One region of the Brevibacterium sp. CFH 10365 genome, then DNA from elsewhere that is predicted to be linked to it. Evidence: predicted binding sites of a transcription regulator. Region 1 holds the regulator's gene; the other holds the start of a gene.

What was found. Region 1 encodes HspR, which represses chaperone genes until heat shock. Its sites were predicted from a motif close to AAGTTGAGTCNNNNNGACTCAACTT; they were not measured.
Region 2: a site for HspR is predicted at 1,505-1,529, ahead of FHG09_RS18910 (ATP-dependent Clp protease ATP-binding subunit). Genes of this name have one in related genera too.

The regions. Positions count from the first base shown of each region.
Region 1 covers NZ_VIGO01000003.1:237,427-240,799, forward strand. The annotation lists gene FHG09_RS07240 (LPXTG cell wall anchor domain-containing protein) at 1-775, shown strand, start outside; gene FHG09_RS07245 (DUF1206 domain-containing protein) at 920-1,795, opposite strand; gene FHG09_RS07250 (heat shock protein transcriptional repressor HspR) at 1,827-2,267, opposite strand; gene FHG09_RS07255 (DnaJ C-terminal domain-containing protein) at 2,282-3,295, opposite strand.
Region 2 covers NZ_VIGO01000013.1:36,818-40,190, forward strand. The annotation lists gene FHG09_RS18900 (VOC family protein) at 1-571, shown strand, start outside; gene FHG09_RS18905 (DUF3152 domain-containing protein) at 634-1,431, shown strand; gene FHG09_RS18910 (ATP-dependent Clp protease ATP-binding subunit) at 1,548-3,373, shown strand, end outside.

The DNA of each region.
Region 1 (3,373 bases):
CACCGGTGAGGGCTTCACCCCCGGCGGCAAGGTCACCGTCGTCGGCGGAGGCGCGCAGTCCGCTTTCGCCACCCTCGAAGTCGAGGCCGACGAAGACGGAAAGGTCTCCGCAACTCTGAAGTTCGACGGTGAAGGCGAGCTCCCGGCCGGCGACTATGCCGTCTGGGGTGTCGACCAGCAGTCCGAGACCAACTCCCCGGCTCAGGACTTCACCATCACCGAAGACGAGGCCGAAGAGCCTACCACTCCTGCTGAAGAAGCCAAGCTGACCGTCTCCCCCGAGACCATCACGCCTGCTGACTTCGTCAAGGAAGACAAGGGCGTCACACTCGCCGTCGAGAACTGCGAGCCCGGTGAAGACGTCCGCTTCCTCGTCAACCCCGAGGGCGAGTCGAACGTCACCGCTTTCGACAAGACCGTCCAGCCAGACGACGAGGGCAAGGCCAACGTCAACGTCTACGGCACCAGCGCCTCCAACGCCTCGGCCTACATCGGAGACTACGATGTGACCGTCACCTGCGGCGATGACGAACTGACCGGCGACTTCTCGGTCGAGAAGGACCCGAACGCCGGTGGCGGCGACGGCAATGAAGATGGCAACGGCGGAAACGACGACGGCGACAACGGAGATGCCGGCAACGGCGGCGACCTGCCCCGCACTGGTACCGAGCTGACCGGCCTCGTCGGCGGCGCAGGCCTCCTCCTCATCGGTGGGGTCGCAGTCGCACTGACCATGCGCCGCAAGAAGGCCGCCCAGGATCCCGCTGAGATCTGAGAGTGATCGTCTGAGCTGACACGAGCTCAAGACCGACTGAGAAGAGCGCGGACCCGATCGGGTACGCGCTCTTCTCGTTCCTGCCGTCGACCGCTCAGGCGCTGCCTGTCCGCGGGCTGGATCACCGACACCAGCTGCCTCGGCTCACTCCATCCGGTCGTAGCGGGAACGCAGGACAAGGAAGATTCCATAGAGTACGAGGCCGATTCCCACGGACAACAGCAGATACGGGCCGAACGGCTGATCACGCATCCCCTTCAACGCCCCGTCGATGCCCGTGAAATTTCCCGGATCTCCGTTCGCCGCCGAGACCGCCACGAGGATGCCCATCGACAACAGCGTCACCCCCTTGCCCAGGTATCCGACGACGCCGGTGAGCCCCAGCACGAAACGAGTGACGCTGCTGTTGGGCCTGCGCAGCTCAGCGCCCCATTTGCGGCGCAATCCATTGACGCAGAAGGCGACACCTGCAATCGCGACGACGGCACCTACCGCCATGAGGAGATAAAGGCCTCCCGGGGCTTTCGCCACTGTCGCTGATGCCTGTGAACTGGCTTTCCCCGAGTCTGCTCCGCCGCCGAGGACGAACTGCGAGAAGGTCGCGGCGATCGCTGCGTAGGCGATGGCAAATCCGAGCATCTTGAGGAAGTCGATCCAGCGACGTCGGCCCTGCTTCTGCTGCGGGTCTCGGGTCCCGGCTCCGCGCAGAGAGCCCGAACCGAAGAACGCGTTGATCAGACACCACAGCGCCATCAACGCACATCCGACGAGGCAGATGACGATGAGCACCATGCCGAAGGGCTCCGCCGCGATCTGTCCGACGGCTCCGGCCTGGTCGGCTTCACCGCCACCTCGGCCGAGCCCGATCGCCATGGTCGTGACACCGAGCACGGCGTGAACCAGCCCATTCGCGATGAAGCCCGCGCGGGCTATCCGTTCGAACCACCGACTGTCGGCGGCTTCCTGGGCCACCGCATCGGCTGAATCGGCTACCTGCTTGAACTTCTCGGAGTCGCTCATGAAGTTCAGTGTTGCACAGCTGCTGCTCCAGTCAGCCGCGTCGGTACCGGTTGTACAGCACGAGTGCCCCGGGCTCGGGACGGCCCTGCGGACGACGCCCCCTGGAGATCGAGACGACGTCGCCGCCCATGGTGCCGGCCGCAAAGACACGCGCATCGCGCTCCTGCGCCGACCTGCGTGCCCGAACCTCGTCCTCGAGCTCCTCATTGCGCGACCTGAGCGCATCGACCTGATTCTGCAGGTCGATGATCTTCTTGATCCCGACGAGGTTGACTCCCTCGTCCTGCGACAGCTGCTGGATCAGTCGCAGCTTGGCGATGTCCTTGCCGGAGTAGCGCCGCCCCCGACCCGCAGTGCGTTCCGGAATGACGAGGCCCAGGCGGTCATACTGCCGCAGCGTCTGCGGGTGCATACCCGCCAGATCCGCAGCCACCGAGATGACATACACCGCCGCACTCGATGAAATGTGCATTGTGATTCACCACCTCAACTGGCCTTGGCTTTGTCCAGCAAGCCGGCGCGTGGATCCTCACCTTCGGTGGCGGCCTTGAACGACTCGACCGCCTGCTTGGCTTCTTTGGACAGATTCTTCGGCGCCACGATCTCGACCGTCGCCAGCAGATCGCCGGTGCCCTTCTTCGATTTCACACCCTTGCCTCGCACGCGCAGGGTCCGCCCCGAAGGCGTGCCCGGTGCGACCTTGACCTTGACGGGCATTCCGCCCAGGGTCGGCACCTTGACCTCGGCGCCGAGGGCCGCCTCGTCGAAGCTGATCGGCAGATCCATCCGCAGGTTCTCACCGTCACGGGTGAACACAGGGTGCGGACTCACATGCACGGTGAGAATCACGTCTCCGGCCTCACCGCCGTTGGGACTGGACTTGCCCTTGCCCGCAAGGCGGATCTTCTGTCCGTCCTTGACCCCCATCGGGGTGCGCACGGTCAGCGGCTTTCCGCCGGGCATGTTCAGCTTCACCGAGGCGCCGTCGATGGCCTCGGTGAACGACAGCGTCGTGCTCGACTTGATGTCGCCGCCCTTGACCGGAGGCTGGTAGCCGCCGTATCCGCCGCCACCGAAGCCTCCGCCGAATCCGCCGAGCAGATCTGCCAGGTCCGGGGGGACGTCTCCCCCGCCGCCGTAGGTCGTGCGGGTCCGCGTCCGTCCGCCGCCTCCGAAGAGGTCGGAGAATACGTCCTCGAATCCGCCGCCGGCAGCACCGCCGGGTCCGCCGGAGCCGGCACTGAATCTGGCGCCGCCGCCCATCGCGCGGACCTGATCGTACTGTGCCCGAGATTCCTTGTCGGAGAGCACCTGGTGGGCCTGGCCGATCTCCTTGAATTTCTCCTCGGCGTTCTCATCACCGGGGTTGGCGTCCGGGTGATATTTGCGCGCGAGCTTGCGATAGGCTTTCTTGATCTCGGCATCGGAAGCATCCTTGGAGACGCCGAGGGTCTTGTAGAAGTCCTTGTCGAACCAATCATTCTGAGGTCCGGTATTCACCTGGCACCTCCTTTCCTTCCAATCAATCCTGTCATCACGGTATTCACTTGTCCTCTCACAATCCGCACCCCGGGGCAA
Region 2 (3,373 bases), on a different contig from region 1:
GCTGCGCGCAGTTCCCGGCGGCTCACACCCGGGGCGGGGGACGGCGAACTTCCTCCTCGGACTCGCCCCTGCGGGCTGGCCGGAGGGAGCGCACACCTACCTTGAGATCCTCGGCCCCGACCCGCAACAGGAGCCGACCGTCGACGGCACCCTGCCGCTCGACGCACATCTGGCCACAGAGCCGACCCTGCAGACCTGGGCCATCCACCCGCCAGCGTTCCTCGCGAAGATCGCGGCCGCGAACACCGCCGGGATCGACTTCGGTGAAGTCCAGGACATGGCCCGCGACACCGCCGAGGGGGACCGCCTCGAATGGCGACTGACCACGCGCTCCCCGCTGCCGCACGAGGGTGCGCAGCCGTTCCTCATCGACTGGGGCGAATCCGTCCACCCCGCCGAGGCGGGCCTGCCCACCCTCGAGCTGCTCGAATTCCGCGTGGAATCCCCGGAGCCCGAGGCGGCGCGGCAGGTGCTCGAGGAGCTCGGCGCCGGTGACACCACGGTGGTCGAAGGGCCCGACTGCCGCCTGCGGGCGCGTCTGCGCGGCCCCGGCGGCGTCCTCGAGTTCTGACATCACCGAAAACCGGCAGTTCACCCGCCGCAGCGCCGCGTGCTGCGGCTAGACTCGCAGGCGTGCTCAGTCGAACCCGCATCGCCTCCCGCCCACGCCTCCGCGCCCTGACCTCCCTTGCCGCTGCCTCGCTGCTCATCGGGCTGAGCGCCTGCGCACCCGCAGCCGAAGACGAGACCCGACCGACTCCGCAGGCGGCCGAAACACAGGTCGCATCGCCTGACCCGAGCGGTGAAGCAGGTGATAAGCCGAGCGGCGAACCGACGGAGTCGCCCACGCCCACCGAGACCGCGAGCGTCGACGACGCCGGCGCGGCAGGAGTCAGCGAAGCCGATATCGACACGCACGGCAGCGGGAAATGGGACCGGCCGAAAGAGGAGGCCGGGCCCAACCGTGACGACGGCACAACCTTCAAGGTCGCACTCCGCGTCGAAGACAACCTGCCCATCGACGTCGACCAGGCAGGGGACTTCATCATCAAGACCCTGCAGGACGAGCGCGGCTGGCAGGGCATCGACGACGTCTCCATCGAGCTCGTCGACGAGGGCCAGGACACGATGATCTCCATCGCCAGCCCCGACACCGTCGACGAGATGTGTCTGCCCCTGCGTACTCTGGGCAAGCTCTCGTGCCGCAACGGGCCCAACGTCATCCTCAACGCCAAACGCTGGGTTTCTGCCACGGACGAATTCGACGACATCGTCCAGTACAGGCAGTACCTCATCAACCACGAGGTCGGTCACGCGCTGGGCCACGGCCACGAATCCTGCCCCGGCCCGGGCCAGACCGCCCCACTCATGCAGCAGCAGACGAAGGGTCTGCAGGGCTGCAAACCCAACGGGTGGCCATCGAAGGGCTGATCGCACGCATGCCCGCCGTTGCGTGTGACGGCGGCCTCAGCCTCCTCGGGAATAACAACGACCCTCCGCCTGTTGATTGAGTCGTATACGCTCAACTTTGAAAGAGGAGGTCAGCTTTGGCCACATTCTTCGGACCCGCAGGCTCGGGCGGAGACTCGTTCGACGAGTTCCTCGCTCGTTTCCTCCAGGGACAGACCGGAGCCCGCCGAGGCCGTTCCGTCGACATCAACCGGCTGCTGAGCAAGCGCAGCCATGAAGTCATCGAGGCGGCCGCGGAGTTCGCGGGCCGTCACGGCCAGTCCGAGGTCGACGCACTCCATATCCTGCGCACCATGGTCGATTCCGAACCCGGCATCTCCGCGGTGCGCCAAGCAGGTGCCGATCCCGAGGCCATCGCCGCCAGCGTCGAAGAGCGCCTTCCGGCCAGCACCGACACTGAGGCGGATTCCACGCCCACACTGACCGGTTCTGCCCAGCGCGCTCTGCTCGACGCCTACCAGGTGGCGCGGGCCTTCGGGTCGACCTACATCGATCCGGAGCACATGTTCTTCGCCTTCGTGCTCAATCAGGAGATGCCCGCCGGGCGGATCCTCGCGCAGGCGGGAGTCACGCAGGCAGCCCTGCAGGCCGGTGCCGAGGCGGCCGAAGCCGCAGGCATGCACCCCGGTCCGGACGCCGACGGTGAGGACGGTCAGGAATCCGTGCTGGAGAAGTTCGGCACCGACCTCACCGAACTCGCCGCCGAAGGCAAGCTCGATCCCGTCATCGGCCGCTCGGAAGAGATCGAGCAGACGATCGAGATCCTCGCCCGCCGGACGAAGAACAACCCGGTCCTCCTCGGCGAGGCCGGTGTCGGCAAGACCGCGGTCGCCGAGGGCCTGGCTCAGGCCATCCACTCGGGCGAGGTGCCCAAGCAGCTGCAGGGCAAGCGCATCCTCGCTCTCGACATGCCCGGAATGCTCGCGGGCACCCGCTACCGCGGTGACTTCGAGGAGCGTCTGACCGGAGCACTGAACGAGATCGCCGACGACGGAGACATGATCGTCTTCGTCGACGAACTCCACACCCTCGTCGGCGCCGGCGGCAACGGCGAAGCGAACTCGATGGATGCCGGAAACATCCTCAAACCGCGCCTGGCCCGCGGCGATCTGCACATGATCGGCGCGACCACGCTCAAGGAGTACCGCACCATCGAGAAGGATTCGGCTCTCGAACGCCGCTTCCAGCCGGTGACCGTGGGCGAGCCGAGCGTCGAGGACGCGGTGACGATCATCGACGGACTCAAGGACCGCTACGCAGAGTTCCACGAGGTCACCTACACCGCCGAGGCGGTCCGGGCCGCCGTGGAGCTGTCGAACCGCTACATCACCGACCGGTTCCTGCCGGACAAGGCCATCGACCTCATCGACCAGGCCGGTGCCCGGATGTCGCTGGGGCGCGGTCCCGGCGTCGACATCGACGCACTCAAGCTCAAGCTCTCCGAGCTCGAAGCGGAGAAGAAGTCCGCGATCGAGGTCGAGGACTACGAGCGCGCCGGTCGTGTCCGCGATGAGATCAACGAGGTGGCCGCCCGGATCGAATCCGCCGAGAACCCGGACGCGCAGGCCGCGCAGACCGCTGCCGCCGAGGCGATCATCGGTGAGCAGGAGATCGCTCATGTGGTCTCCCGCGCCACCGGAATCCCGGCAGCACGGATGACGCAGAGCCAGAAGATGCGTCTGGCGAACATGGAAGAGGTCCTCCACGACCGTGTGATCGGTCAGGACGAGGCCGTGACTGCCGTGTCGCGTGCCATCCGCCGCAGCCAGACGGGCATGGCCGATCCCAACCGGCCGATCGGCAGCTTCCTCTTCCTCGGCCCCACCGGTGTCGGCAAGACCGAGCTGGCGAAGGCTCTGGCACAGACCCTGTTCGACGACGAGTCGGCCATGATCCGCTTCGA